DNA from 2 places in the Pseudomonas sp. zfem002 genome. Region 2 is predicted to be linked to the other one. Evidence: predicted binding sites of a transcription regulator. Region 2 holds the regulator's gene; the other holds the start of a gene.
The links. The regulator sigma-54, encoded in region 2, starts transcription at its own class of promoters, with help from an activator protein. The targets are predictions, from matches to a motif close to ANTGGCATNNANNTTGCTNT.
Positions count from the first base shown of each region.

Region 1: a site for sigma-54 is predicted at 11,765-11,784, ahead of RTI28_RS18620 (circularly permuted type 2 ATP-grasp protein). Genes of this name have one in related genera too.

Region 1 is NZ_JAVYJH010000016.1:82,227-97,815, reverse strand. It holds gene RTI28_RS18680 (extracellular solute-binding protein) at 1-15, opposite strand, end outside; tRNA gene RTI28_RS18675 (tRNA-Leu) at 265-351, opposite strand; tRNA gene RTI28_RS18670 (tRNA-Leu) at 428-514, opposite strand; gene rnr (ribonuclease R) at 793-3,390, shown strand; gene rlmB (23S rRNA (guanosine(2251)-2'-O)-methyltransferase RlmB) at 3,387-4,133, shown strand; gene RTI28_RS18655 (IS110 family transposase) at 4,267-5,190, opposite strand; gene rpsF (30S ribosomal protein S6) at 5,628-6,053, shown strand; gene rpsR (30S ribosomal protein S18) at 6,082-6,312, shown strand; gene RTI28_RS18640 (hypothetical protein) at 6,349-7,245, shown strand; gene rplI (50S ribosomal protein L9) at 7,267-7,713, shown strand; gene dnaB (replicative DNA helicase) at 7,824-9,221, shown strand; gene RTI28_RS18625 (YgiQ family radical SAM protein) at 9,328-11,631, shown strand; gene RTI28_RS18620 (circularly permuted type 2 ATP-grasp protein) at 11,818-14,283, shown strand; gene RTI28_RS18615 (transglutaminase family protein) at 14,283-15,185, shown strand; gene RTI28_RS18610 (TIGR00730 family Rossman fold protein) at 15,170-15,589, opposite strand, start outside.
Region 2 is NZ_JAVYJH010000002.1:113,020-128,608, reverse strand. It holds gene RTI28_RS03905 (hypothetical protein) at 1-270, shown strand, start outside; gene RTI28_RS03900 (class II fumarate hydratase) at 263-1,639, shown strand; gene RTI28_RS03895 (tetratricopeptide repeat protein) at 1,667-2,128, shown strand; gene RTI28_RS03890 (superoxide dismutase) at 2,128-2,739, shown strand; gene RTI28_RS03885 (ZIP family metal transporter) at 2,751-3,644, shown strand; gene RTI28_RS03880 (HPr family phosphocarrier protein) at 3,691-3,963, opposite strand; gene rapZ (RNase adapter RapZ) at 3,984-4,838, opposite strand; gene ptsN (PTS IIA-like nitrogen regulatory protein PtsN) at 4,841-5,305, opposite strand; gene hpf (ribosome hibernation-promoting factor, HPF/YfiA family) at 5,318-5,626, opposite strand; gene RTI28_RS03860 (RNA polymerase factor sigma-54) at 5,708-7,201, opposite strand; gene lptB (LPS export ABC transporter ATP-binding protein) at 7,380-8,105, opposite strand; gene lptA (lipopolysaccharide transport periplasmic protein LptA) at 8,105-8,632, opposite strand; gene lptC (LPS export ABC transporter periplasmic protein LptC) at 8,619-9,191, opposite strand; gene RTI28_RS03840 (KdsC family phosphatase) at 9,200-9,721, opposite strand; gene RTI28_RS03835 (KpsF/GutQ family sugar-phosphate isomerase) at 9,721-10,695, opposite strand; gene RTI28_RS03830 (ATP-binding cassette domain-containing protein) at 10,986-11,795, shown strand; gene mlaE (lipid asymmetry maintenance ABC transporter permease subunit MlaE) at 11,796-12,593, shown strand; gene mlaD (outer membrane lipid asymmetry maintenance protein MlaD) at 12,593-13,060, shown strand; gene RTI28_RS03815 (ABC transporter substrate-binding protein) at 13,070-13,723, shown strand; gene RTI28_RS03810 (STAS domain-containing protein) at 13,720-14,025, shown strand; gene RTI28_RS03805 (BolA family protein) at 14,143-14,382, shown strand; gene murA (UDP-N-acetylglucosamine 1-carboxyvinyltransferase) at 14,405-15,589, shown strand, end outside.

The DNA.
Region 1 (15,589 bases), on a different contig from region 2:
ACGGCGGATCGTCATGCGGGTGGTTCCTCGCTTACGGCTACATATTTGGAAACAATGGTAAACGAAATTGTTTCTCAAGTGGCCGCATGACGGGAAATTCATGAGCAGGCTATCGGATCGTTTTATGGCGTGGAGCTTGCGCGCATGTTCGGGCGGGCGCGGAAGTCGATCTTTGGCGGGAAGTGCTGAGGGAAGGAGGAGAGGGCGTGCAGCCCCTGAATCGCAGGCATAAAAAAACCCGCTTTCGCGGGTTTCTTTGAAATATGGTGCCCAGAAGAAGACTCGAACTTCCACGACCGTAAGGTCACCAGCACCTGAAGCTGGCGTGTCTACCAATTTCACCATCTGGGCAAAGTTTGAAGCAGTTGAAACATGATCAGTGTAGCGTGTCGCATAAATTCCAGATCGGTGATCTGAAATTTGAAATTGGTGCCCAGAAGAAGACTCGAACTTCCACGACCGTAAGGTCACCAGCACCTGAAGCTGGCGTGTCTACCAATTTCACCATCTGGGCATTTCGTTGATTTCGCTTCGATGCATTACAGCGTGACATCGTGCGGCTTCTCAACTATAACGACGGTCTCCGTCGCTGTGGTGCGCACTATACGGATGCCCCCAGGGGCTGTAAACCCCCATCCGAAAAAAATCTTAAAAAATTCAAGCCGTTGATCGACCTCCGCCGAGAAACGCCAAACAGCCCGTCCCCGGCGGGGGCTGTCCAAGGCTGAAATTTCCGGTTTCAATACGGCTATGCCAAACTAACCCTTATATAGACAAGGTGAACCCCTCCTAATGGCCGATTGGCAGTCCCTCGATCCCGAGGCCGCTCGTGAAGCGGAAAAATACGAAAACCCCATCCCTAGCCGTGAGCTGATCCTCCAGCACCTCGCCGAACGAGGCTCGCCGGCTGCGCGCGAGCAACTGGTTGAGGAATTCGGCCTGCAGACCGAGGACCAGATCGAAGCCCTGCGTCGCCGCCTGCGGGCGATGGAGCGTGACGGCCAGCTTATCTACACCCGGCGTGGCACCTATGCCCCGGTGGACAAGCTCGACCTGATCCTCGGCCGCGTTTCCGGCCACCGCGACGGCTTCGGTTTCCTCATCCCCGACGACGGCACCGAAGACCTGTTCCTCAGCCCGTCGCAGATGCGCCTGGTGTTCGATGGCGACCGCGCCCTGGCCCGGGTCTCCGGTGTCGACCGCCGCGGCCGCCGCGAAGGCGTGCTGGTGGAGATCATTTCCCGCGCCCACGAAAGCATCGTCGGCCGCTATTTCGAAGAAGGCGGCATCGGCTTCGTCACCGCCGACAACCCGAAGATCCAGCAGGAAGTGCTGGTCACCCCGGGCCGCAATGCCGGCGCCAAGATCGGTCAGTTCGTCGAGGTGAAGATCACCCACTGGCCGACCCCGCGCTTCCAGCCCCAGGGCGATGTCGTCGAAGTCATCGGCAACTACATGGCGCCGGGCATGGAAATCGACGTGGCCCTGCGCAGCTACGACATTCCTCACGTCTGGCCCGAGGCAGTGCTCAAGGAAGCCCGCAAGCTCAAGCCGGACGTGGAAGAGAAGGACAAGGAAAAGCGCATCGACCTGCGCCACCTGCCGTTCGTCACCATCGACGGTGAGGACGCCCGCGACTTCGACGACGCCGTGTACTGCGAAAGCCTCGGCAAGCTGCGCCTGTTCTCCGGTGGCTGGCGTCTGTACGTGGCCATCGCCGACGTCTCCAGCTATGTGCGTCTCGGTTCGGCGCTGGACACCGAAGCCCTGGTTCGCGGCAACTCGGTGTACTTCCCCGAGCGGGTGATCCCGATGCTGCCGGAGGAACTGTCCAACGGCCTGTGCTCGCTGAATCCGCACGTCGATCGCCTGGCCATGGTCTGTGAAATGACCATGAACAAGTCCGGGCAGATGGTCGACTACCAGTTCTACGAAGCGGTGATCCACTCCCATGCGCGACTGACCTACAACAAGGTCAGCAGCATGCTCGAGCATTCGCGTACCCGTGAAGGCCGCGCCCTGCGCGAGGAATACAGCGAAGTGGTGCCGCACCTGAAGCAGCTCTATGCGCTGTACAAGGTGCTCCTGGCCGCCCGTCATACCCGTGGCGCGATCGACTTCGAGACCCAGGAAACCCGCATCATCTTCGGCGCCGAGCGCAAGATCGCGGAAATCCGTCCGACCGTGCGCAACGATGCCCACAAGCTGATCGAGGAATGCATGCTGGCGGCCAACGTGGCCACCGCCGAGTTCCTCAAGAAGCACGAGATTCCGGCCCTGTACCGGGTCCACGACGGTCCGCCGCCGGAGCGTCTGGAAAAGCTGCGCGCCTTCCTCGGCGAGCTCGGCCTGTCCCTGCACAAGGGCAAGGACGGTCCGTCGCCGAAGGACTACCAGGCCCTGCTGGCCAATATCGCCGACCGTCCTGACTTCCACCTGATCCAGACCGTCATGCTGCGCTCCCTGAGCCAGGCGGTGTACAGCGCCGACAACAACGGCCACTTCGGCCTGAACTACGAGGCGTACACCCACTTCACCTCGCCGATCCGTCGCTATCCGGACCTGCTGGTGCACCGCGCCATCCGCAGCGTGATCCGCTCCCGCCAGGACACCCCGCACGTCAAGCGCGCCGGGGCGATGAGCATTCCCAAGGCGCGGATCTACCCGTACGACGAGAACACCCTGGAGCAACTGGGCGAACAGTGCTCGATGAGCGAGCGGCGCGCCGACGAGGCGACCCGCGACGTGGTCAACTGGCTCAAGTGCGAATACATGAAGGACCGCGTCGGCGAGTCCTTCCCGGGCGTGATCACCGCGGTGACCGGCTTCGGCCTGTTCGTCGAGCTGACCGACATCTATGTCGAGGGCATGGTCCACGTCAGCGCGCTGCCGGGCGACTACTACCATTTCGACCCGGTTCACCACCGTCTTACCGGCGAGCGCACCGGTCGCAGCTTCCGCCTCGGCGATACCGTCGAAGTGCGGGTGATGCGCGTCGACCTGGAGCAGCGCAAGATCGATTTCGAGATGGCCGAGAACACCCTGAAGGCGCCGATCGGCCGCAAGCAGCGTGCACCCGAGCCTGCGGCTACGGGGGCGAAGATCGCCATCGGCGGCAAGGCTGCGCCGGAGCAGGAAGAGCGTCCGGCCCGACGCAACAAGAAGGGTGAAACCTCCGAGGCCTATTTCTCCTCCCATGCCGCGGCGAACAACGCCGAAGTGCGCAAGAGCCGGGAAATGAAGAAGGCGCTGCTGGCCGATGCCAAGCATGCGCACGCCAGTGGCAAGTCGGCGGGCAAGTCGTCCGCCAAATCGGACAAGCCGACCAAGCACCGCAAGGGACCGCCGAAATCCGGTTCCTCTTCCCGCAAGAGCAAAGGCAAGTCATGAGTCAGTTGGAAAAGATCTACGGCGTGCATGCCGTGGAAGCCCTGTTGCGCCATCACCCCAAGCGGGTCAAGCAGATCTGGCTGTCCGAGGGGCGTAGCGAGCCGCGTATCCAGGCGCTGCTCGCCCTGGCCGCGGAGTACCGCGTCAGCGTCGGCCAGGCCGAGCGTCGCGAGCTGGATGCCTGGGTCGAGGGCGTGCATCAGGGCGTGGTCGCCGAGGTCAGCCCGAGCCAGGTCTGGGGCGAGGCGATGCTCGAGGAACTGCTGGAGCGTACGGAGAGCGTGCCGCTGCTGCTGGTGCTGGACGGCGTCACCGACCCGCACAACCTCGGCGCCTGCCTGCGTACCGCCGATGCCGCCGGCGTGCTGGCGGTGATCGTGCCGAAGGACAAGTCGGCGACCCTGACCGCGGCGGTGCGCAAGGTCGCCTGCGGCGCCGCCGAAGTGATCCCGCTGGTGGCAGTGACCAACCTCGCGCGGACCCTGGAAAAGCTGCAACAGCGCGGCCTGTGGGTCGTCGGCACCGCCGGCGAGGCGCAGCAGGAGCTGTATCAGCAGGACATGACCGGGCCGACCGTGCTGGTCATGGGCGCGGAAGGCAAGGGCATGCGCCGCCTGACCCGCGAGCACTGCGATTTCCTGGTGAAGCTGCCGATGGCTGGGAGTGTCAGCAGCCTGAACGTGTCGGTGGCGACCGGGGTTTGCCTGTTCGAGGCGGTGCGGCAGCGTTCGGCAGGCAAATAGCCGTTCTTGCCATCCCTTGTGGGAGATTCTATGGCCGGAGGCAATTTTTTGCCGATGGCCTTTTCTGCCCTTCCCATTTTCCAAAGACGTGAGCTGTCGCACCTGTGAGGGCGCTCCCAGGTGTAAGACTGTCTTAAAGATTTAATCGCTGTGAGCTGCCATAAGCCAGCCGAGCCAGCTTTCTTGAAAGGATTACCAGCGCCTGAGTCGTCTTCTTGCCTCGCTCCAGATGGTGCGCGTAAAACTGCTTCCAGGTACTGGTCCGACTGCCGCTCATCGCCGCGTTATGCAGTAATCTGCGAACCTCCGAGTCTCCACGCTTGCTCAATCGTCCTCGGCCGACCCACTTGCCGGACTGAGCCGTTATCACGTCCATTCCCAAGTACGCGACAAACGCATCGCTGTTGGCAAACTCACCGCGCATGAACGACATCACCAAACCCGCGGCCGTGAGAAAACCAACACCAGGCAGTTGGCGAAGGCGACGTAACTGATCCTTAAGCCCCGCTTCTTCGACGGCCTCGCGCAAACGCACTTCGAACAATCGCTCAAGTCGTTTGAAGGTCTTTTCGATGATCTCGAGTTCTTTCTCGAACAACTTTTCTCCCGACAAGCTCATTCGCATCATGCCGCGCATTTCCACGACTTTAGCGCGGCGTCGCAGCAGCATCTGGAGCTCGCGGTGACCGGGTGGTGCCGGCACCCATACCTTCAGTGACGCACGCTCCCTGTTCAGAAAACGGGCAAGCAAGGTGGCGTCATTTGCGTCAGTCTTTGCTCGCACACCGAGGCTGTCACGGTATCGGCTCAGCCTAAGACCATCGACCACATAAACACTCAAGCCGGCACCATGAGCCTGCTCAGCAAGCTCCATGTGATAGGAACTGGTTGCCTCAATGGCCAAGGCCGACCCCTTGGGGACCGTCTTGAGCCAGGTCTTGATCGATTTCGGGGTATTGGGGATGGCGAAGGGCTTGGTGTCTGGACCGCTTTGAATCACCAATTCGTCTTTGGCGACATCCACACCGGCTTCGAAGGGTACTGCGGGCATTGCCATTGGTAACTGTTCCTTATCGGCGCTTGGGGTGTTGAAAGGAGGAGGGGTGATTTCTCCCACGGTCTGTACTGCTCGCGACAGTCAGAAGCGAGTTATGTCCCTCCTCCTCCCTTCAAGTCTCACACCATACAAGCGAGCTTGCTCGCGAAGGACCGCGTGGCGGTCCCGAAATCATTGATCCCTGATCGGGGGGGGCCAGGTTTTGCGGCCGCTGCGCGGCCGTTCGCGAGCAGGCTCTCTCCCACAATCGTTCCTGAGCCGGCCTTCTATCGGTGCTGCTCAATATTTCACCAATCTCCTTGCTTGTCCCACCGCGCTTCTCTACAATTGCGCGCCTTGTCCCGGGCATACGTGCCTGGTTCAGGACAAGACATACAGTGTCATTCACTCCTTGTCTGACCGCTTTGTCGGCAGACTACAACCCGTAAGGAGCATTCATGCGTCATTACGAAATCATCTTCCTGGTCCACCCTGACCAGAGCGAGCAAGTCGGCGGCATGGTTGAGCGTTACACCAAGCTGATCGAAGAAGACGGCGGCAAGATCCACCGTCTGGAAGACTGGGGCCGTCGTCAACTGGCCTACGCCATCAACAATGTTCACAAGGCTCACTACGTGATGCTGAACGTTGAGTGCACCGGCAAGGCCCTGGCCGAGCTGGAAGACAACTTCCGCTACAACGATGCCGTGATCCGTAACCTGGTCATCCGTCGTGACGAAGCTGTTACCGGCCAGTCCGAGATGCTGAAGGCTGAAGAAAACCGCAGCGAGCGCCGTGAGCGTCGTGACCGTCCTGAGCATGCTGACAGCGCCGATGGCGACGACAGCAATGACAGCGACAACAGCGATAACGCTGACGAGTAATCCACGGACCTTTTGAGGAGCCTATTACATGGCACGTTTCTTCCGTCGTCGTAAATTCTGCCGCTTCACTGCTGAAGACGTGAAAGAGATCGATTACAAAGATCTCAACACCCTGAAAGCTTACGTATCCGAAACCGGCAAGATCGTTCCAAGCCGTATCACTGGTACCAAAGCTCGTTATCAGCGTCAGCTGGCTACCGCTATCAAGCGCGCCCGCTTCCTGGCCCTGCTGCCCTACACCGACAGCCACGGCCGCTGAGACCGGGTCGTCGACAAGTAGCAAAGGATAGATTGCATGCGGGCCCTGGCTGATTTCATCATGCGCGGTCGCGTGCAGGCCACTCTGGTAGTGGTTGGTTGTGCGGCATTGCCGCTGCTGTTCTGGTTGAGTGCCGCCGCCGGGAGCCTGGTGTTCCTGCGGCGCGGTTTCAAGGACGCCTCCGGTGTCCTTGCCTGGGCTTTGCTGCCGGCTTTGGCCTGGTGGTTCTTCGGCGAGCCGCGCACCTTGATGGTGTTGCTGGGTACGCTGGGTCTGGCTGCGCTGTTGCGCGCCGGGCAGTCCTGGAACCGGGTGCTGTTGTCCAGCATCGCCCTGGGCCTGGTGTATGGCGCTGTTCTGGGTTCGGTGTTCCGCGAACCGATCGACATGCTCGCGCAAGAGATCGCCAAGATCCTTCCGCAGATGCTCGACGGGATCTACCAGAAATTGACGGTAGAAGAGCGGGGCCGGCTGGAAGGGCTGATCGCACCGGTGCTCACCGGCCTGATCGCGGCCTTGTTGCAGGCCGTCAGTGTGCTGGCCCTGATGTTGGGTCGCTACTGGCAGGCAGCTTTGTATAACCCGGGAGGCTTCGGTCGCGAGTTCCGCGCCGTGAGACTGCCGCTGGCGGCGGCGCTGGTGCTGCTGGTGCTGATCCTGGTCGGACCGAACTTCGGTACCGAACTGGCGATGCTGACACCGCTGTGCACCATCCCGCTGGTCTTCGCCGGACTGGCCGTGATGCACGGCCTGGTGGCGCAAGGGCGACTGGCGAAGTTCTGGCTGGTCGGGTTGTACGTGACGCTGCTGCTGTTCATGCAGCTGATTTATCCGTTGCTCGTGGTTCTGGCCATTGTCGACAGCCTGATTGATTTTCGCGGACGCGGGGCGTCCAACGACGCCGATAACGGCTCCGCGAACGGTGAAGGTTAAAAGTTAAGAGGTTTATACCAAATGGAACTGATCCTGCTGGAAAAAGTCGCCAACCTGGGCAACCTGGGCGACAAAGTTAAAGTCAAGTCGGGCTACGGTCGTAACTTCCTGCTGCCATTCGGCAAGGCTGTTTCCGCTACCGCCGCCAACCTGGCTGCGTTCGAAGAGCGTCGTGCCGAGCTGGAAAAAGCAGCTGCCGACAAGAAAGCTTCGGCTGAAAGCCGCGCTGCTCAACTGGCCGAACTGGAAGTCACCATCACCGCTACCGCTGGCGATGAAGGCAAACTGTTCGGTTCGATCGGCACCCACGACATCGCTGACGCCCTGACCGCCTCCGGCGTCGAAGTGGCCAAGGCTGAAGTTCGTCTGCCGAACGGCACCATCCGTCAGGTTGGCGAATACGACGTAGCCGTGCACCTGCACAGCGACGTTGAAGCCACCGTTCGCGTGGTCGTCGTCGCAGCCTAAGCTGTATCGACCTGCTGGCCCCCTCGGGGTCAGCCGGTTAACATCGGGCACGATTCTGCATTGCAGGTCGTGCCCTTTGTCTTTTTCAACACCCAGATTTCCAGGTGGCCATGAACGAGATAACCGCCCCAGAGCAATACGATCTGCAAACCGCCGCGCTGAAGGTGCCGCCGCATTCCATCGAGGCCGAACAGGCCGTGCTCGGTGGCCTGATGCTGGACAACAACGCCTGGGAGCGGGTGCTCGATCAAGTCTCCGACGGCGATTTCTACCGGCATGACCACCGCCTGATCTTCCGCGCCATCCACAAGCTGGTCGACCAGAACATCCCGTTCGACGTGGTGACCCTGCACGAGCAGCTGGACAAGGAAGGCCTGAGTTCGCAGGTCGGTGGCCTCGGCTACCTCGGCGAACTGGCGAAGAACACCCCGTCGGTGGCCAACATCAAGGCCTATGCGCAGATCATTCGCGAGCGCTCGACCCTGCGCCAGCTGATCAGCATCAGCAACGATATCGCCGACAGCGCCTTCAACCCGCAGGGGCGCAACGCCGAGGAAATCCTCGACGAGGCCGAGCGGCAGATCTTCCAGATCGCCGAAGCGCGGCCCAAGACCGGCGGCCCGGTAGGGGTCAACGAACTGCTGACCAAGGCCATCGACCGCATCGACACGCTGTTCAACTCCGACAGCGAGATCACCGGCCTGTCCACCGGCTACACCGACCTCGACGAGAAGACCAGCGGCCTGCAGCCGGCCGACCTGATCATCGTCGCGGGCCGTCCGTCCATGGGCAAGACCACCTTCGCCATGAACCTGGTGGAAAACGCCGTCCTGCGCAGCGACAAGGCGGTGCTGGTGTACTCCCTGGAGATGCCAGGCGAATCGCTGATCATGCGTATGCTCTCGTCCCTCGGGCGCATCGACCAGACCAAGGTGCGTTCCGGCCAGCTCGACGACGACGACTGGCCGCGCCTGACCTCGGCGGTCAACCTGCTCAACGACCGCAAGCTGTTCATCGACGATACCGCCGGCATCAGCCCGTCGGAGATGCGCGCGCGGACCCGGCGCCTGGTGCGTGAGCACGGCGAGATCGCCATGATCATGATCGACTACCTGCAACTGATGCAGATCCCGGGTTCCAGCGGCGACAACCGGACCAACGAGATTTCCGAGATCTCCCGCTCGCTCAAGGCCCTGGCCAAGGAATTCAACTGCCCGGTCATCGCCCTGTCGCAGCTCAACCGCTCCCTCGAACAGCGTCCCAACAAGCGCCCGGTGAACTCCGACCTGCGGGAATCCGGAGCGATCGAGCAGGACGCCGACGTGATCATGTTCGTCTATCGCGACGAGGTGTATCACCCGGAGACCGAGCACAAGGGCATTGCCGAGATCATTATCGGCAAGCAGCGGAACGGCCCGATCGGCTTCATCCGCCTGGCCTTCATCGGCAAGTACACGCGCTTCGAGAACCTCGCTCCGGGCAGTTACAACTTCGACGACGACGAGTAAGCGCGTCGCTTCACCAATTCCGACCTTCAGCGTCGGAATTGGTCAATTTTTGTGCTATTCTCCGCGCCCGTGATTTTCCTGCCCCCCCAAAAAACCGGTCACTGACATGCAAGCAGCCAAACCACTCTTCGACTATCCCAAGTACTGGGCCGAATGCTTCGGGCCAGCGCCGTTCCTGCCGATGAGCAGGGAGGAGATGGATCAGCTCGGCTGGGACTCCTGCGACATCATCATCGTGACCGGCGACGCCTACGTCGACCATCCGTCGTTCGGCATGGCCATCATCGGCCGCCTGCTCGAAGCCCAGGGCTTCCGCGTCGGGATCATTGCCCAGCCGAACTGGCAGTCGAAAGACGACTTCATGAAGCTCGGCGAGCCGAACCTGTTCTTCGGTGTCGCCGCCGGCAACATGGACTCGATGATCAACCGCTACACCGCGGACAAGAAGATTCGTTCCGACGACGCCTACACCCCCGGCGGCCTGGCCGGCAAGCGTCCGGACCGCGCCAGCCTGGTCTACAGCCAGCGCTGCAAGGAAGCCTACAAGCATGTGCCGATCATCCTCGGCGGCATCGAGGCTTCGCTGCGCCGCATCGCGCACTACGACTACTGGCAGGACAAGGTGCGCCACTCGATCCTGATCGACGCCTGCGCCGACATCCTCCTCTACGGCAACGCCGAGCGCGCCGTGGTGGACATCGCCCAGCGCCTGGCCGCCGGCGAGCGCATCGAGGACATCAGCGATATCCGCGGTACCGCCTTCATTCGCCGCGACACCCCGCAGGGCTGGTACGAGATCGATTCGACCCGGATCGATCGTCCGGGCAAGGTCGACAAGATCATCAACCCCTACGTCAACACCCAGGACACCCAGGCCTGCGCCATCGAGCAGCAGAAGGGCGAGGTCGAGGACCCCAACGAGGCCAAGGTCGTCCAGATCCTCGAAAGTCCGCGGATGACCCGGGAAAAGACCGTGATCCGCCTGCCGTCGTTCGAGAAGGTGCGCAACGACGCGGTGCTCTACGCCCACGCCAACCGCGTGCTGCACCTGGAAACCAACCCGGGTAACGCCCGGGCCATGGTGCAGAAGCATGGTGAAGTCGACGTTTGGTTCAACCCGCCGCCCATTCCGATGACCACCGAGGAAATGGACTACGTGTTCGGCATGCCCTACGCGCGGATCCCGCATCCGGCCTACGGCAAGGAGCGGATCCCGGCCTACGAGATGATCCGTTTCTCGGTGAACATCATGCGTGGCTGCTTTGGCGGTTGTACCTTCTGCTCGATCACCGAGCACGAGGGCCGGATCATCCAGAACCGTTCCCACGAGTCGATCATTCGCGAGATCGAGGAAATCCGTGACAAGGTCCCGGGTTTCACCGGCGTCATTTCCGACCTCGGCGGGCCGACCGCGAACATGTACCGGATCGCCTGCAAGAGCACGGAAATCGAAACCCACTGCCGCAAGCCGTCCTGCGTGTTCCCGGGTATCTGCCCGAACCTGAACACCGACCACTCGTCGCTGATCAAGCTGTACCGCAGTGCCCGTGCCCTGCCGGGGGTGAAGAAGATCCTGATCGCCTCGGGCCTGCGCTACGACCTCGCCGTGGAGTCGCCGGAGTATGTCCGCGAACTGGTCACGCACCACGTTGGCGGCTACCTCAAGATCGCCCCGGAGCACACCGAGGAAGGCCCGCTGAACCAGATGATGAAGCCGGGCATCGGTACCTATGACCGCTTCAAGCGCATGTTCGAGAAGTTCTCGAAGGAAGCGGGCAAGGAGCAGTACCTGATCCCGTACTTCATCGCCGCGCACCCGGGCACCACCGACGAAGACATGATGAACCTGGCCCTGTGGCTCAAGGGCAACGGCTTCCGCGCCGACCAGGTGCAGGCGTTCTACCCGTCGCCGATGGCCTCGGCCACGGCGATGTACCACTCGGGCAAGAACCCCCTGCGCAAGGTCACCTACAAGAGCGAAGGGGTGACCATCGTCAAGAGCGAGGAGCAGCGTCGCCTGCACAAGGCCTTCCTGCGCTACCACGATCCGAAGGGCTGGCCGATGCTGCGTGAGGCCCTGCAGCGCATGGGCCGTGCCGACCTGATCGGTCCTGGCAAGCACCAGTTGATCCCGCTGCACCAGCCGGACACCGACAGCTACCAGAGCGCCCGGCGCAAGAACTCGACTCCGTCGGGCAGCCACAAGGTGGCCAAGGAACAGAAGATCCTCACCCAGCACACCGGTCTGCCACCGCGCGCGAGCAATGGCGCCAAGCCATGGGACAAGCGCGAGGAAGCCAAGGCTGCCGCCTTCGCCCGCAACCAGGAAGCGGCCAAGGCACGCAAGGACGCCGCCAAGGGTGGCAAAGGCAAGGGCAAGACCAAGCGCCAGCCGGTGTTGCCGCGTTAAGCCCCATGACGGGGCTTGCGCCCCGTCATGAAGCCTCTTCTTGCACTGTCTCAGTGCATTGCCGGCCGAAACTTTGTAGGAGCTGGCTTGTCGTGTGACGAACCACGCTCAGAGCCATGCATGAGGCCTGCTCGCTGGCATAAGTCTTGCCGCGTTTGCGCGCATGACTTCCCTGTGAGCACGCCGATGCCCGACCTGCTGGATGCCCTGAACCCAAGCGCCACGACCTGGCATGAAATGCTCGCCGTCGATGGCCGCGTGCGTCCGCACTGGCGCGAGCTGCTTGCCCATCTGCAGCGCAGCGGTGCGCAGCAACTGAGCCAGCGCCAGTCCCTGCTCAATCGGCAACTGCGGGAAAACGGCGTGACCTACAACATCTACGCCGACCCCGATGGCGCCGACCGCCCCTGGGAGCTGGACCTGCTGCCGCAGGTGATTCCCGCCGCGGAATGGGCCGAGTTGGCCCGCGGCATCGCCCAGCGCGCCCGCCTGCTGAACGCGCTGCTGGCGGATATCTACGGCCCGCAGCGCCTGATCGGTGAAGGGCTGCTGCCCGCGGAGCTGATCTTCGGGCACAACAATTTCCTCTGGCCGTGCCAGGGCCTCCAGGTGCCGGAGCAGACCTGGCTGCATCTCTACGCGGCCGACCTGGCGCGCGGGCCGGATGGCCGCTGGTGGGTGACCGCCGACCGCACCCAGGCGCCGTCCGGCGCGGGGTACGCCCTGGAAAACCGTACCGTGGTGTCCCGTGCCTTTCCCGAGCTGTACCGGGATCTGCATGTGCAGCACCTGGCCGGCTTCTTCCGCACCCTGCAGCAGAGCCTGGCGCGCCTGGCGCCGAGCGGGCGGGAAACGCCGCTGGTGGTGCTGCTGACGCCCGGGCGTTTCAACGAAAGCTGGTTCGAGCACTTGTTCCTCGCCCGCCAGCTCGGCTATCCGCTGGTGGAGGGCAGCGACCTGACGGTGCGCGATGGCACGGTCTATCTCAAGACCCTCGGCGGCCTGCGCCGGGTCCACGCGATCCTGCGCCGGCTCGACGACGATTTCTGCGACCCCCTGGAATTGCGCACCGACTCGGCACTGGGCGTGCCCGGCCTGCTGGATGCGGTGCGTCAGGGCCGAGTGCTGGTGGCCAATGCCCTGGGCAGCGGGGTGCTGGAGTCGCCGGGCCTGCCAGGCTTTCTGCCGGCGATCAGTCGGCGCCTGCTGGGCGAGGAACTGATCCTGCCGTCCATCGCCAGCTGGTGGTGCGGCGAACCGGCGGCGCTGGAGCAGGCACTGGAAAAGATGCCGGACCTGCTGTTCAAGCCGGCGTTTCCCTCGCAGAGCTTCCAGCCCCTGCTCGGCCGCGACCTCGACGCGGCGCAGCGTCAGGCGCTGACCGCGCGGCTGAGGGCGCGGCCCTACGCCTATGTCGCCCAGGAGCTGGCGCAGTTGTCCCAGGCACCGGTATGGCAGGGCGATGGCCTGAAGGACCGGCCGGTGGGCATGCGCGTCTATGCCGTGGCCAGTGCCGATGGCTGGCGCGTGCTGCCGGGCGGCCTGACTCGGGTGGCGGCGCAGGCCGATGCCGAGGTGGTCTCGATGCAGCGCGGCGGTGCCAGCAAGGACACCTGGGTCCTCGGCGAACACGCCGCCCGCGGCGAGCAATGGCAGGCCAGTCGCCGGCTCGGCGTGGCCGACCTGGTCCGCGCCGACCCCTATCTGCCCTCGCGGGTAGTGGAAAACCTGTTCTGGTTCGGTCGTTACTGCGAGCGCTGCGATGCCAGTGCGCGGTTGCTGCGGATTCTCCTGGGGCGCTACCTCGACGGCGACTCGCCGCAGGCGCTGGACGCGGCGCTGCGCCTGGCCGAGGAACTGTCCCTGTTGCCCACGGAGGGAAGCCTGGACACCCGCCTGCGCATGGCCTTGCTCGACCCTGCCTGGAGTTTCAGCCTGCGCGCCAGTCTGCAGCGTCTGCAATGGGCGGCGGGGCAGGTGCGGGGCAAGTTGTCGCGGGAGAACTGGCAGGCCCTGAGCGAATTGCAGCGCGAGGCGCAGCGCCTGGACGACCTGTCCGCGGACTTCAGTGAGCTGCTGGATTTTCTCGACCGCCTGATCCTGTCCCTGGCGGCGCTGTCCGGCTTCGCCCTCGACGACATGACCCGTGACGAGGGCTGGCGCTTTCTCCTGACCGGGCGCCGGATCGAACGCCTGCACGCCTTGAGCAGCAGTCTCGCGGGGTTTCTGCGGGGCCCGGCGGCGAGCGACCAGGCTGGCCTGGAGTGGTTGCTGGAGCTGGCCAACAGCAGCATCACCTACCGCTCCCGCTATCTCGCGGTGGCGCAGTTGGTGCCGGTGCTGGACCTGCTCCTGCTGGATGAGCAGAACCCCCATGGCGTGCTGTTCCAGTTGCGCTCGCTGCTGCGTTCGCTGGAGCGCCTGCAGAGTCCGGCGGAGAACGAACTGCTCGGGCTGGCGGAGCGCCTCAGGCATTTCGACTTGCGCAGCCTGGAACATCTGCTGTTTGGCGAGGCCAGCCTGAGCGCGGTGCTCGACGGGCTGGCGGCGATGCTGGAGCAGATCGCTGAAGGGGCCGAAGCCGCAGCGCAACGCCTGGCGTTGCGCCATTTCGCCCATGTCGATGTCAGCCAGCAGACGGTGTCCGCCTGATGAGTGCGCGTTACCAGATTCTTCACGATACCCATTACCGCTACGCCAGCCCGGTCTCGCTGGCCCAGCAACTGGTGCACCTGTGGCCGCGGGACTGCCCCTGGCAGCGTTGCGAGGAGCGGCTGCTGGAGGTGACGCCGACGCCGACCCGGCGCCGCGACGAACAGGATGTGTTCGGCAATCCCCTGACCCGCCTGGGCCTGGACTATCAGCATGACGAACTGCGGGTCAGTACCCGGGTGCGTATCGAAGTCATGTCGCGTGCGTTGCCGACGCTGTCCGCTTCGCCGCCCTGGGAACAGGCGCGGGATGCCTTGGCCTATTCGCGGCAGACGCTGACAGAGGCGTTGCTCGAAGCCAGCCGTTATCGCTTCGAATCGCCGTTCGTGCGCCTGAAAAGACCCTTCGTGGCGTTTTCCGAACCCTGTTTCGCCGCCGGTGTGCCGTTGCTGCAGGCGGTGCGGGCGCTGATGGAGAAGATCTTTCGCGAGTTCACCTTCGATGCGGGGGCGACCCAGGTCGCCACCCCGCTGGTCGAGGTCCTGCAGCGGCGGCGCGGGGTCTGCCAGGACTTCGCCCACCTGATGCTGGCCTGCCTGCGTTCGCGGGGGCTGGCGGCGCGCTATGTCAGCGGCTACCTGCTGACCCGACCACCGCCCGGGCAGGCCCGGCTGATCGGGGCCGATGCCTCCCATGCGTGGATCTCGGTGTTCTGCCCGCGCCACGGCTGGGTGGATTTCGATCCCACCAACAACCTGCTGCCGGCGCTGGAGCACATCACCCTTGGCTGGGGCCGCGACTTCGCCGATGTCTCGCCGCTGCGCGGAGTGATCCTCGGCGGTGGCAGCCACGACCCGGAGGTGCGGGTGACGGTGTTGCCGCTGGATCAGCTGGGCGGCTGATCCTTCCATTTGGGCGCTGCCAGCGGCTGCCAGGCGTCCAGGGCATCGAGCAGGGCATCCGGCGCCGCGTCGACCTGCAGCATCGCGCGGTGATGCGGGCGGACGAAGCCCTCGTCCACCACATGGTCGAGAAAACCGGTGAGTTTTTCGTAGAAGCTGTTCACCTCCAGCAGGCCCAGCGGCTTGCCGTGGTAGCCGAGCTGGCCCCAGGTCCACACTTCGAAGAGTTCTTCCAGGGTGCCGAGGCCGCCGGGCAGGGCGATGAAGGCATCGGCCAGTTCGGCCATGCGCGCCTTGCGCGCGTGCATGCCGTCGACCACTTCCAGGCGGCTCAGGCCGGGATGGGCGATCTCGGCGCGTTGCAGGCTGACCGGAATGATGCCGATCACTTCACCGCCAGCCGC
Region 2 (15,589 bases):
TATCTGGTCTGCTGCACCGATACCTCGGCGTGGACCGTGTCCCTGACGTCTTTCCGACTTCTGCTCGATACCGCCTGCGACCGCATGCTGCCGTGGCATTGGCGCTGCCTGTGCCTGGACCAGGCCTGGCGACCGCTGCTGCAGCTGCGCAAGCTCGATGGCGGCGAGCACGGCCAGCGCTGGCAGCCGCTGGCCCTGCAACTGGCGAACTGCACGCTGTTGCCTTCGATTTCTTCCGCTGAACTGATGCAAGGACTTGACGATGAGTAATACCCGTATCGAGCGTGACAGCATGGGTGAACTGCAGGTGCCGGCCGAGGCCCTGTACGGCGCCCAGACCCAGCGCGCGGTCAACAACTTCCCGATCAGCCAGCAACCCATGCCGACCCAGTTCATCCGGGCGCTGCTGCTGGCCAAGGCCGCCGCAGCCAAGGCCAACGTGCAGCTGGAGCAGGTGAGCGCGGCCCAGGGTGAGGCGATTGTCACCGCGGTGGAGCAACTGCTCGCCGGCGATTTCATGCAGCACTTCCCGGTGGATGTGTTCCAGACCGGTTCCGGCACCAGTTCCAACATGAACGCCAACGAGGTGATCGCGACGCTCGCCAGCCGCGTGCTGGGCGAGCAGGTCAATCCCAACGATCACGTCAACTGCGGTCAGAGCAGCAACGACATCATCCCCACCACGATCCACGTCAGTGCCGCGCTGACCCTGCACGAACAATTGCTGCCGGCACTGAAGCACCTGGTCCAGACCATCGAGGCCAAGGCCGAGCAGGTCCATCCGTTCGTCAAGACCGGCCGCACCCACCTGATGGACGCCATGCCGGTGCGCATGAGCCAGGTGCTTGGCGGCTGGGCGGCGCAGATCAAGGCCAGCATCGGTCACCTGGAAAACACCCTGCCGAGCCTGCAGGCCCTGGCCCAGGGCGGTACCGCGGTCGGTACCGGGATCAACGCGCATCCGCAGTTCTCCGCGCTGTTCGCCAGGCAGTTGAGTGGGCTGACCCAGCTCGACTTCGTGCCCGGTGACAACCTGTTCGCCCTGATCGGTTCCCAGGACACCGCGGTTGCCGTGTCCGGCCAACTGAAGGCCACCGCCGTGGCGCTGATGAAGATCGCCAACGACCTGCGCTGGATGAACTCCGGTCCACTGGCCGGTCTCGGTGAAATCGAGCTGGAAGGCCTGCAGCCGGGCTCCTCGATCATGCCGGGCAAGGTCAACCCGGTGATTCCGGAAGCGACCGCCATGGTCGCCGCGCAGGTCATCGGCAACGACGCCACCATCGCCGTCGCCGGCCAGTCGGGCAACTTCGAGCTGAACGTCATGCTGCCGGTCATCGCCCTGAACCTGCTCGACAGCATCGAGCTGATGGCCAACGCCAGCCGCCTGCTGGCCGACAAGGCCATCGCCAGCTTCAGGGTCAACGAGCCGAAGCTCAAGGAGGCGCTGGCGCGCAACCCGATCCTGGTTACTGCGCTGAACCCGATCATCGGTTACCAGAAGGCCGCCGAAATCGCCAAGACCGCCTACAAGCAAGGCCGTCCGATCATCGACGTGGCCCTGGAACACACCGAGCTGTCGCGTGCCCAGCTGGAAGTCCTGCTGGACCCGGAGAAGCTCACCGCCGGCGGCATCTGACACCGCCCACCGCTTTGGAGGTTCGCCATGCAGCATTGGAAACGCACCACCGAAATCGCCAACCGCCTGTTCCACCAGGGCGATCTGGTCGATGCCCGCGAGCTGTATTTGCAGGCCCTGGCCCTGGCCCAGGTGCTCTTCGAACGCTGGCATGACGCCGACGAAGCGGTGGCCGCCTGTGTGATTTCCCATCACAACCTGGCGGACCTTCATCTGCGCCTCCAGCAGCCGCAGGAAAGCGCCGAATACCTCTGCGCTATCCACCAGCGCCTGCTGGGGGCCAGCCAGGACATGCGTCTGGCGCGCAGTCTGCGTGAAGCAGCGCTGCGCCAGAGCGGCAAGACCTACACCGAACTCTTGAGCTTCATCAGCGAGTACGGCCAGTACCCGCGCACCGAGCGCCTGCTGTACCGGCAGGAACCCCAGCCCGGCGTGCTGGCTGGTCAGGACCCCGTGATCCACCAAGCCTTCCAACAAGGAATTCACTAATGCCTCATACCTTGCCTGCATTGCCGTACGCCTACGATGCGCTGGAACCGCACATCGATACCCAGACCATGCAGATCCACCATACCAAGCACCATCAGACCTACATCAACAACCTCAACGCGGCCATCGAGGGCACCGAGTGGGCCGAGTGGCCGGTGGAAAAACTGGTGGGCGCGGTCAAGCAATTGCCACAGAACCTGCAGCCTGCGGTGATCAACCAGGGCGGTGGTCACGCCAACCACACCCTGTTCTGGACCGTCATGTCGCCAAGCGGTGGCGGCGTGCCCCACGGCGCGGTCGCCAAGGCCATCGAAGAGCAACTGGGTGGTTTCGAGGCGTTCAAGGATGCCTTCACCAAGGCTGCGCTTACCCGCTTCGGCAGCGGTTGGGCCTGGCTGAGCGTCACCCCGGAGAAGACACTGGTGGTCGAGAGCAGTGGCAACCAGGACAGCCCGCTGATGAACGGCAATACGCCGATCCTCGGCCTGGACGTCTGGGAGCATGCCTACTACCTGCAGTACCAGAACCGTCGTCCGGAATACATCAATGCCTTCTACAACGTGGTCGACTGGGCCGAAGTTGAGCGGCGCTACGTTGCTGCCCTGGCGTGAGTGACAGACGGATGCGTTCGGATGTCTTGTCGATAGGCAGTGTGCGCTTGTTCCGTCTGGCCCTGGGTACCTTGCTGTTGCTGGTCGGTACCGCGTTGCTGGTGGCCCAGGGAATCGCCTGGCTCGACCTGGAGCCGCGCATGATGCGCGCGCTGGAGGGTGGGGCGCTGTGTGCCCTGGGTACGGCACTGGGGGCCGTGCCGGTGCTGGTGATCCGCAATATGCCGGTGACGGTGGCCGATACCCTGCTGGGGTTCGGTGCCGGGGTGATGCTGGCCGCCACGGCGTTCTCGCTGATCATTCCGGGGCTGGACGCCGCCCAGGCCGTCGGTTTCGGCAAGTGGGGCGCGGGTGGCCTGATCAGTGCCGGGCTGATGTTCGGTGCCTTCTGCCTGTACCTGGTGGATCGCAAGATCACCGGTGCGTCACCGGAGGCCATGGTCGCGTGCGGTACTCAGCCGGTGGTTCCGGCGCGGATCTGGGTGTTCGTCATCGCGATCATCGCCCACAACATTCCGGAAGGCATGGCCATCGGCGTTTCCGCCGGCGGCGGCATGCCGGACGCGGACAGTCTGGCGATGGGTATCGCCTTGCAGGACGTCCCGGAAGGCCTGGTGATCGCATTGGTGCTGGCGGGGGCGGGGATGGCGCGTTTCAAGGCCTTCCTGATCGGCGCGGCGTCGGGGCTGGTGGAGCCTGCTGCAGCGATACTCTGCGCCTGGCTGGTGAAGGTGGCCGAGCTGCTGTTGCCGCTGGGCCTGGCTTTTGCGGCCGGGGCCATGTTGCTGGTGGTGACCCAGGAGATCATTCCCGAGTCACGGGCCAATGGTCATCATCGTCTGGCCAGTCTGGGGCTCTGCGTCGGTTTCTGTCTGATGATGGTGATGGATACCGCGTTGTCGTGATGCATGAAAAAGCCCGCCAATTGGCGGGCTTTTTTGTTGAAGGGGATCACTCGCCTTCGTCGAACCGGTTGTTGATCAACTCGATCAGTGCATCCAGCGCTGCCTGATCCTCGTCCCCTTCGGTCAGCAGGTGCACCTGGGTGCCCTTGCCGGCGGCCAGCATCATCACGGCCATGATGCTCTTGCCGTCGACCAGTCGGTCCGCCGCCCGTCCAACCTTGACCGCACAGGGAAACTTGCCGGCCACCCCGACGAACTTGGCGGCGGCACGGGCATGCAGCCCCAGCTTGTTGATGATCTCGATTTCGATTGCGGGCATCGCGCGTGGAATCCTGTGGACTAGAGGTCTCGGTGGCGGACCTGGACGTTCTTCAATATGGGTTGCAGCAATTGGCCCAGACGTTCGGTCAGGTAGACGGAGCGATGGTGGCCACCCGTGCAGCCGATGGCAATGGTGACATAAGCGCGGTTGCTGGCGGCGAAGCGCGGCAACCATTTCAGCAGGTAGGACGAAATGTCCTGGAACATCTCTTCTACGTCGGGCTGTGTCGCCAGGTAGTCGATGACCGGTTGATCCTGGCCCGAATGCTCGCGCAGCTCGGGTTTCCAGTACGGATTGGGCAGGCAGCGAACATCGAACACCAGGTCGGCATCGACCGGCATGCCGCGCTTGAAGCCGAAGGACTCGATGAGGAAGGCGGTGCCGGGCTCCGGCTGGTTGAGCAGGCGCAGCTTGATCGTGTCACGCAGCTGATACAGGTTCAGGCTGGTGGTGTCGATCTTCAGGTCCGCGAGGTCGGCGATGGGGCCGAGCAGGTCGCTTTCGACACGGATCGCCTCGGCCAGGGAACGGTCCTGGTTGGTCAGCGGGTGGCGTCGACGGGTTTCGGAAAAACGCTTGAGCAGGGTTTCTTCGTCTGCATCCAGATACAGGACATCGCACTGGATGTGCCGTGCGCGGGCTTCGTCGAGCAATTCCGGGAAGCGCGTCAGGTGGCTGGGCAGGTTGCGGGCGTCGATCGACACCGCGACCCGCGGTTGCAGCAATTCGGTGTTGATCAGCGCGCTCTCCGCCAACTGCGGCAACAGGCCGGCGGGGAGGTTGTCGATACAGTAGAAACCATTGTCTTCCAGGACATCGAGGGCGGTGCTTTTGCCGGATCCGGAACGGCCGCTGACAATGATCAGGCGCATGGTCAGCTTCCGTTCTGCTCGTCCAGGACAACCTGGTAAAGGGCGGTGCTGCTCGGGGCGGCGCGCAGTCGGTCACGCACGTCCTTGCGGTCAAGCATGCTGGCGATCTGGCGCAGCAGCTCAAGGTGCGCATCGGTGGCGGCTTCCGGTACCAGCAGGACGAACAGCAGGTCTACCGGGGCGCCGTCGATGGCGTCGAAATCGATGGGGGCGTCCAGATGCAGCAGCGCGCTGATTGGACTGTTGCAGCCCTTGAGGCGGCAGTGGGGAATGGCGATGCCGTTGCCGAAACCCGTCGAGCCGAGTTTTTCCCGGTCGATCAGGCTTTTGAATACGTCCTGGGTGTCCAGCTCGGGGACTTCCTGGCCGATCAGGTTGGCGATCTGTTCGAGTACGCGCTTTTTACTGCCGCCCGGCACGTTCACCAGGGAACGGCCGGGGGTCAGGATGGATTCAAGTCGGATCATGGATGAGGGGGATCAGCGTGCCGCTGCACCTTGCAGCAGACTTTGCTGTTTTTCCTTGTGTTTTTTCAGTTGGCGGTCGAGCTTGTCGGTCAAGGAGTCGATGGCGGCATACATGTCGGCGTCTTCGGCATTCGCAACCACTTCACCACCCGGAATCTGCAAGGTCGCCTCCACTTTCTGCTGGAGTTTCTCGACCTTCATGATGACCTGCACGTTGGTGATCCTGTCGAAATGACCCTCCAGACGCTTCAGCTTCGATTCGACATATTCACGAAGCGGTGGAGTGACTTCTACATGTTGTCCACTGATGTTGACTTGCATACTGCTTCTCCTTTGTTGCCGTGCATAAAGAGGCAGGTGTTGCGCCTGCCACTGAATTGCGATGGCACATCTCAGGAACTGTCACATCAATCGCTTGCGTTCACTCGAGGGTGCGATGCCGAGCGACTCGCGGTACTTGGCGACGGTGCGACGTGCTACCTGGATGCCTTGTGCCTCCAGTAAACCAGCGATCTTGCTGTCACTCAATGGCTTTTTCTGATTTTCCGCGGCAACCAGTTTCTTGATGATCGCGCGGATAGCGGTGGAGGAGCATTCCCCCCCTTCGGAGGTGCTCACATGGCTGGAGAAAAAGTACTTCAGCTCATAGATTCCGCGGGGCGTGTGCATGTATTTCTGCGTGGTCACCCGGGAGATGGTCGATTCGTGCATGCCCACCGCCTCGGCGATGTCGTGCAGGACCAGCGGCTTCATGGCCTCGTCGCCATGGTCGAGGAAACCGCGCTGGTGCTCGACGATCTGGGTCGCCACCTTCATCAGGGTTTCGTTACGGCTCTGCAGGCTCTTGATGAACCAGCGCGCTTCCTGCAACTGGTTGCGCATGAAGGTGTTGTCGGCGCTGGTGTCGGCGCGGCGGACGAAACCGGCGTACTGCGGGTTGACCCGCAGGCGCGGTACTGCTTCCTGGTTGAGTTCCACCAGCCAGCGCTCGTTGTCCTTGCGCACGATCACGTCGGGAACCACGTATTCGGGCTCGCTGGATTCGATCTGCGAGCCAGGGCGCGGATTGAGGCTCTGCACCAGTTCGATGACCTGGCGCAGTTCGTCTTCCTTGAGCTTCATGCGGCGCATCAGCTGGCTGTAGTCACGGCTGCCGAGCAGGTCGATGTAGTCGCTGACCAGGCGCTGTGCTTCGCCCATCCACGGCGTATTGGCGGGCAGCTGACGCAGTTGCAGCAGCAGGCATTCGCCGAGGTTGCGCGCGCCGATGCCGGCGGGTTCGAACTGCTGGATGCGGTGCAGGACGGCTTCGATCTCGTCCAGCTCGATATCCAGTTCGGGATCGAAGGAGTCGCAGATTTCTTCCAGGGTTTCGTCGAGGTAGCCCTGGTTGTTGATGCAGTCGATCAGGGTGACGGCGATCAGCCGGTCGGTGTCCGACATCGGCGCCAGGTTCAGTTGCCAGAGCAGGTGGCTCTGCAGGCTCTCGCCCGCCGAGGTGCGGGTGGTGAAGTCCCACTCGTCGTCGTCATTGCTGGGCAGGCTGCTGGCGCTGGTCTGGTAGATGTCTTCCCAGGCAGTGTCGACCGGCAGTTCGTTGGGGATGCGCTCGTTCCATTCGCCTTCTTCGAGGTTCTCCGCACTCGGTGCGGACTGTTCGAAGCTGCTTTCCTGCGTTTCCGCGACCGGCTTGCTCTCGGCGTTGTCGGCCATGGGGTCGCTGTTGTCGAAGTCGTCGCCTTCTTCCTGACGTTCGAGCATCGGGTTGGACTCCAGGGCTTCCTGGATTTCCTGCTGCAGGTCCAGCGTGGAAAGCTGGAGCAGACGTATGGCCTGTTGCAACTGCGGGGTCATCGTCAGTTGCTGGCCCATTCTTAGGACGAGCGATGGTTTCATGGCTGGGGCTTAACACCTTATTCGCCGGCGCGCATGCGCCATCTACTACACGGACGCGGGGCGCCAATTTTAAGCAAGATATATGCCTGAAATTGTAGCGTTTGCCTAGAGCGCTGTAACAATTAAGCCGCGAATAGTGGCTTAAGGCCAGCGCCCGGTCATTCCAACGACCTCGAACCTACAAGCGGAACTCGTGGCCGAGGTACACCTCTTTCACCAACTGGTTGGCCAGGATGGTTTCCGAGTCGCCTTCGGCGATCAGTTGACCATCGTTGACGATGTAAGCGGTTTCGCAGATATCCAGGGTCTCACGGACGTTGTGGTCGGTGATCAGAACGCCGATGCCCTTGGCCTTCAGGTGGTGGATGATCTGCTTGATGTCGCCGACCGAAATCGGGTCGACACCGGCAAAGGGTTCGTCGAGCAGGATGAACTTTGGTGCGGTCGCCAGGGCGCGGGCGATTTCCACGCGGCGACGCTCGCCACCGGACAGACTCATGCCTAGGTTGTCGCGGATGTGGCTGATGTGGAATTCCTGCAGCAGGCTTTCCAGCTCCTTGCGGCGCCCATCGCGATCGAGGTCCTTGCGGGTTTCCAGGATGGCCATGATGTTGTCGGCCACCGACAGCTTGCGGAAGATCGACGCTTCCTGCGGCAGATAGCCGATGCCGGCGCGGGCGCGACCGTGCATCGGCTGGTGGCTGACGTCCAGGTCGTCGATCAGGACGCGGCCCTGATCGGCCTGGACCAGGCCGACGATCATGTAGAAGCAGGTGGTCTTGCCGGCGCCGTTGGGCCCCAGCAGGCCGACGATCTGGCCGCTGTCGATGGACAGGCTGACGTCACGCACGACTTGCCGGCTCTTGTAGCTCTTGGCCAGATGCTGGGCTTTGAGAGTTGCCATTACTCGGCCTTCTTCTTCGGCTGGATCACCATGTCGATACGCTGACGTGGTGTCTGGATGTCCTTGCCGCCGCGACCGGCAGTAGCGACCTGGGTCTTGGAGTTGTAGACGATCTTCTCGCCTTCGGTGGTGTTGCCGGCGTTGACCACCTTGGCCTGGTCGGTCAGCACGATGAGGTCACGGCCCGCCTGGTACTGGATCTGCTTGGCGTAGCCCTGCATCTTGTCCGGCTTGGCGGCGTCCTGCTGCTGTTCGAAATAAGCCGGCTTGCCCACAGAGGTTGCGGTATCGATGTCACCAGCCTGGTTCAGGGTGATGGTCACGACGTTGCCTTTGATCATCATCGAGCCCTGGGTGATGATCACGTCACCGGTGTAGGTGGCGACCTTGTTCTTGTCGTCCATCTGGGCTTGGTCGGCCTGGATGCGTACGGGCTGGTCGCGATCGGTAGGCAGGGCCCAGGCATTCACGCTTCCCAGTGCTGCGCTCAGGCTGAGCAAAAAAGGGAGGGTTTTAACGAGCCTCATACTGTCCTCTTACGTTGGACAGCAGGTCCATCCTGCCGTCTTTCAAATACGCTTTCATTCCCTTGCCCGTAGTCACGCCACCGGCGCCGTCGATTCTAACGTCTTGCTCGGTTTGCGCATATTGCTTCTGCGGGAATACCGTCATGCGGCTGGAAGTGATGATGGTGGTGCGGTTCTGTTCATCGGTACGCGCGACCCGGACCGAATCGATCAGCTCGACCTCGGTGCCATCGGGGTTGACCTCGCCGCGCTCGCTCTGCACGTGCCAGGGGAAAGTCGTGCCGCGGTACATCTGCAGGTCCGGCTTGGTCAGCAGGGTGACTTCGCTGGCCTTGAGGTGCTCGACCTTGTCGGCGGTCATCTCGTACTGCATCTTGCCGTCGGGCAGGAACTGCACACTGTGGGCGTTGATCGCGTAGTAGTCGATGGCACTTTCGTCGACCTGGGAAACCGGCTGGTCGAGGAAGCGCTCGGGACTGATGTTCCAGTAGCCAATGGCCGCGAACAACGCGGCGATTGCGCCGAACAGCGCAATCAGGCGGATCTTCTTGCTGAACATGACGTGCTCTACAGGTAGTGGGCGTTTGCCGCTTCCAGGTTGCCCTGGGCTTGCAGGATCAGCTCGCAGAATTCGCGGGCTGCGCCTTCTCCGCCGCGGGCCTGGGTCACGCCATGGGCGTGCTCGCGGACGAACGCCGCAGCGTTGGCGACCGCCATCCCCAGGCCGACCCGGCGGATCACCGGCAGGTCGGGCAGGTCGTCACCCAGGTAGGCGACTTCTTCGTAGCTTAGGCCGAGCTGGGCGAGAAGCTCGTCCAGCACCACCAGTTTGTCCTCGCGGCCCTGGTACAGGTGCGGGATGCCGAGGTTCTTCGCCCGGCGCTCGACCACCGGGGTCTTGCGGCCGCTGATGATCGCCGTGGTCACCCCGGAGTTCATCAGCATCTTGATGCCCTGGCCGTCGAGGGTGTTGAAGGTCTTGAATTCGCTGCCGTCCTCGAGGAAGTACAGGCGACCGTCGGTCAGTACGCCGTCCACGTCGAAAACCGCCAGCTTGATGGCTTTGCCGCGTTGCAACAGGGTGTTCATCACATTACTCCGGCGCGCAGCAGGTCGTGCATGTTCAGGGCACCGACCGGACGGTCGGCCTTGTCTACCACCACCAGCGCGCTGATCTTGTGGTCTTCCATGATTTTCAGGGCTTCGGCCGCGAGCATCTCGGCCCGGGCGGTCTTGCCATGGACGGTCATGACTTCTTCGATGCGGGTCTTGTGCACGTCGATATTGCGATCGAGGCTGCGGCGCAGGTCGCCGTCGGTGAAGATCCCGGCCAGGGTACCGTCGGCCTCGGCCACCACGGTCATGCCCAGGCCCTTGCGCGACATTTCCAGCAGCGCGTCCTTGAGCAGGGTGCCGCGCTGCACTTGTGGCAGTTCGTCGCCCGCATGCATGACGTTCTCGACCTTCAGCAGCAGGCGGCGGCCCAGGGCACCGCCGGGGTGCGAGAAGGCGAAGTCCTCGGCGGTGAAGCCGCGGGCTTCCAGCAGGGCGATGGCCAGGGCATCGCCGAGCACCAGCGCGGCGGTGGTCGAGGAAGTCGGCGCCAGGTTCAGCGGGCAGGCTTCCTGGGCGACGCGGGCGTCGAGATTGACCTCGGCGGCCTTGGCCAGCGGTGAGTCGGGATTGCCGGTGAGGCTGACCAGCTTGATGCCCAGGCGCTTGATCAGCGGCAGCAGGGTGACGATTTCGGCGGTGGAGCCGGAGTTGGACAGGGCCAGGATGATGTCGTCCCGGGTGATCATGCCCATGTCGCCGTGGCTGGCCTCCGCGGGATGCACGAAGAACGCCGGCGTTCCGGTACTGGCCAGGGTCGCGGCGATCTTGTTGCCGATGTGTCCGGATTTGCCCATGCCCACCACGACAACACGGCCCTTGCTGCCCAGGATCAGTTCGCAGGCCTTGACGAAATCGGCGTCGATATGGGCCAGCAGGCCCTCCACCGCTTCGATTTCATAACGGATTGTGCGCTGTGCGGATTGGATCAGGTCGGTGGATTGGCTCATGTCGAAAATCGGGTGCCTGATGAAAAGGCCGGGATTATAGCGGTTATGCGCGAAAGGCTCACCTGTGGATTACCCGGCGGCGGCCCCTTGGAGTGTTTTGGCGCTTCCCGGTTCCATGGAAGGATGAGCCGAAAACGCCTGTACAGGGCCTGAACAGGCCGCGCGATGGCCTTGGGAAGCGCTTGCCAGCGGTGCTATAGTTCGCCACCAGTTCGGCCCGCTCGATGCATGCGTGCCTCCATGAAGGGGGCGTGCGTCTGAGTGACGAGGCTGCATCGCAAGGAGTCTAGATGAGCGTTGATAACGCCTACGCGGTCGAGTTGAAGGGCGTGACCTTCAAGCGCGGCTCGCGCAGCATCTTCAATAATGTCGACATACGCATTCCCAAGGGCAAGGTCACCGGCATCATGGGGCCTTCCGGGTGTGGCAAGACCACGCTGTTGCGCCTGATGGGCGCGCAACTGCGGCCCGCCAGTGGCGAAGTCTGGGTGGCGGGGCAGAACCTGCCGACACTGTCGCGCAGTGACCTGTTCGACGCCCGCAAGCAGATGGGCGTGCTGTTCCAGAGCGGCGCGCTGTTCACCGACCTCGACGTGTTCGAGAACGTCGCCTTTCCGCTGCGCGTGCACACCAAGCTGTCCGAAGAGATGATCCGCGACATCGTCCTGATGAAGCTCCAGGCCGTCGGCCTGCGGGGCGCCATCGAGCTGATGCCGGACGAGCTTTCCGGCGGCATGAAGCGCCGCGTGGCGCTGGCCCGCGCGATTGCCCTGGATCCGCAGATCCTCATGTACGACGAGCCGTTCGTGGGCCAGGACCCGATCGCCATGGGCGTTCTGGTGCGTCTGATCCGCCTGCTCAACGACGCCCTGGGCATCACCAGCATCGTGGTGTCCCACGACCTCGCGGAAACCGCCAGCATCGCCGACTACATCTATGTGGTCGGTGACGGCCAGGTGCTCGGCCAGGGTACGCCCGCCGAGCTGATGGATTCGGACAACCCGCGCATCCGCCAATTCATGAAGGGCGACCCGGACGGTCCGGTGCCTTTCCATTTTCCTGCGCCTGACTATCGCGCCGATCTGCTGGGGAAGCGTTAGATGCGCAGAAAATCCTTACTCGAACGTATCCGCCGTTTCGGTCGTTCGGCCATCGATGTGGTCGCGGTGATGGGACGTTCCTGCCTGTTCCTGCTGCACGCGCTGGTCGGGCGTGGTGGCATCGGCGGCGGTTTCCAGCTGCTGGTCCGCCAGCTGTACTCGGTGGGCGTGCTGTCGCTGGCGATCATCGTCGTCTCCGGCGTGTTCATCGGCATGGTCCTGGCCTTGCAGGGCTTCAGCATCCTCACCAAGTACGGCTCGGAGCAGGCCGTGGGGCAGATGGTCGCCCTGACCCTGCTGCGCGAGCTCGGTCCGGTGGTCACCGCGCTGCTGTTCGCCGGGCGCGCCGGCTCCGCGCTGACTGCCGAGATCGGCAACATGAAATCCACCGAGCAGCTCTCCAGCCTGGAAATGATCGGTGTCGACCCGCTCAAGTACATCGTTGCGCCGCGGCTCTGGGCCGGCTTCATTTCCCTGCCGCTGCTGGCAATGATCTTCAGCGTGGTCGGTATCTGGGGCGGTTCGTGGGTCGCCGTGGACTGGCTGGGGGTCTATGAAGGCTCGTTCTGGGCGAACATGCAGAACAGCGTGTCGTTCACCGACGATGTGCTCAACGGCATCATCAAGAGCATCGTCTTTGCCTTCGTCGTTACCTGGATTGCCGTATTTCAAGGCTATGACTGCGAGCCCACGTCAGAGGGGATCAGTCGAGCCACCACCAGGACCGTGGTCTACGCCTCGTTGGCAGTCCTGGGCCTGGACTTTATTCTGACCGCCCTGATGTTTGGAGATTTCTGATGCAAAACCGCACCCTGGAAATCGGTGTCGGCCTGTTCCTCCTGGCCGGGATCCTGGCGCTGCTCCTGCTGGCCCTGCGCGTCAGCGGCCTGTCCGCCAGCCCCAGCAGCGATACCTATAAACTTTATGCATATTTCGACAATATCGCCGGTTTGACTGTCAGAGCAAAAGTGACCATGGCCGGTGTGACCATCGGCAAGGTCACTGCCATCGATCTGGACCGCGATACCTACACCGGTCGGGTGACCCTGCAACTGGAGAAACGGGTGGACAACCTGCCCTCCGACTCCACTGCATCGATCCTGACCGCCGGTTTGCTCGGCGAGAAGTACATCGGCATCAGCGTCGGCGGGGAAGACACTGTGCTCAAGGATGGCGGGACCATCCATGACACCCAGTCGGCGTTGGTGCTGGAGGATCTGATTGGCAAGTTCCTGCTCAATACCGTAGGCAAAGAAGCTAAATAAGGAGTTTCCATGATTTCGATCCTGCGCCGTGGCTTGCTGGTACTGCTGGCTGCCCTGCCGATGCTGGCCCTTGCGGCACCTGGCCAGTCGGCCCGTGATGTGATTCAGGGCACCACCACGCAAATGCTGGATGCCCTGAAGTCCAACAAGGAGCAGTACCGGGCCAACCCGAGTGCGTTCTATGACGCGATGAACAGCATCCTCGGTCCTGTGGTGGATGCCGACGGCATCTCGAAAAGCATCATGACCGTGAAGTATTCGAAACGGGCGACCCCTGATCAGATGCAGCGCTTCCAGGAAAACTTCAAGCGCAGCCTGATGCAGTTCTATGGCAACGCCCTGCTGGAATACAACAACCAGGGCATCACCGTGGATCCGGCCAAGCCCGAGGATGGCGATCGCACCAGCGTCGGCATGAAGGTCACCGGCACCAATGGCGCCGTCTATCCGGTGTCCTACACCCTGGAGAAGATCCAGGGCGAATGGAAAGTGCGTAACGTCATCGTCAACGGCATCAACATCGGCAAGCTGTTCCGTGACCAGTTCGCCGACGCCATGCAGCGCAACGGCAACGACCTCGACAAGACCATCGACAACTGGGCTGGCGAAGTCGCCAAGGCCAAGGCGGTCACCGAGGATGCCGCGGAGAAGCAGGCGCAATGAGGGGTGGCAGTGTGCAATTGGCCGAGCCCGGGGTATTGAGCCTGGCCGGCATCCTCGACTACCGCTCCGGTCCGCAGTTGCGCGAGCAGGGCAGGGCGCTGATCGCGTCCAGCCCGGCTGCCGCGCTGGTGCTGGACTGCACGGCGGTGGAGATGTCCAGCAGCGTCGGCCTGTCCCTGCTGCTGGCCTTCATGCGCGATGCCAAGGGCGCCGGCAAGGCCCTGGAAGTCCGCGGCATGCCCCATGGCATGCGGGAGATCGCCGAGGTCTACGGGCTGGACGAGATTCTCGCGTTGCAGTGAGCAAGCGCGACAAAGCACGGCCCCTCTGTCAGAGTCCTCGTTTACGGGGTTCGCAGGCGAGGGGCTTTTTTGTATGATGGCCGACCCGCGCGCACAGGGCGCCGATTGAGGTTGAGCATGCAGGCCGTAGAAGTTAAGAGCTTCCTTGAAGAAAAGTTGCCGGGAACCCGGGTCGAAGTTGAAGGCGAGGGCTGCAACTTCCAGTTGAACGTGATCAGCGACGAATTGGCGGCACTGAGCCCTGTCAAGCGTCAGCAGCAGATCTATGCTCATCTGAACCCGTGGATCGCCGATGGCAGTATCCACGCGGTCACCATGAAATTTTTCAGCAGCGCAGCCTGGGCTGAGCGCACCTGAGCCAACTGGCGCGAGATTGCAAATGGACAAACTGATTATTACTGGCGGCGCTCGCCTCGACGGCGAAATCCGCATTTCCGGTGCCAAGAACGCGGCCCTGCCGATTCTCTCGGCCACCCTGCTGTGCGACGGCCCGGTCACCGTGGGCAACCTGCCGCACCTGCACGACATCACCACCATGATCGAGCTGTTCGGTCGCATGGGCATCGAGCCCGTGATCGACGAGAAGCTCTCGGTGGAAATCGACCCCCGTACCATCAAGACCCTTGTCGCGCCCTACGAGCTGGTGAAGACCATGCGCGCCTCGATCCTGGTACTGGGCCCGATGGTCGCCCGCTTCGGCGAGGCCGAAGTGGCCCTGCCTGGCGGTTGCGCCATCGGTTCGCGTCCGGTCGACCTGCACATTCGCGGCCTCGAAGCCATGGGCGCGAAGATCGAAGTGGAAGGCGGCTACATCAAGGCCAAGGCCCCCGAAGGCGGCCTGCGTGGCGCGCATTTCTTCTTCGATACCGTCAGCGTGACCGGCACCGAGAACATCATGATGGCGGCTGCCCTGGCCCGCGGTCGCAGCGTCCTGCAGAACGCCGCGCGTGAGCCTGAAGTGGTCGACCTGGCCAACTTCCTGATCGCCATGGGCGCGAAGATCCAGGGCGCCGGCACCGACACCATCACCATCGATGGCGTCGAGCGTCTGGGCTCGGCCACCTATCGGGTAATGCCCGACCGTATCGAGACCGGTACCTACCTGGTTGCCGCCGCCGTTACCGGTGGTCGCGTCAAGGTCAAGGACACCGATCCGACCATCCTCGAAGCCGTCCTCGAGAAACTCAAGGAAGCCGGCGCCGAAATCATCACCGGCGAAGACTGGATCGAACTGGACATGCACGGCAAGCGGCCGAAAGCCGTCAACCTGCGTACCGCGCCGTATCCGGCATTCCCGACCGACATGCAGGCGCAGTTCATCTCCCTCAACGCCATCGCCGAAGGCACTGGCGCGGTGATCGAGACGATCTTCGAAAACCGCTTCATGCACGTCTACGAAATGCACCGCATGGGCGCGCAGATCCAGGTCGAGGGCAACACCGCCATCGTCACCGGGACCAAGACCCTGAAGGGCGCGCCAGTGATGGCGACCGACCTGCGGGCCTCGGCCAGCCTGGTGCTGTCGGCCCTGGTGGCCGAAGGCGACACCCTGATCGACCGCATC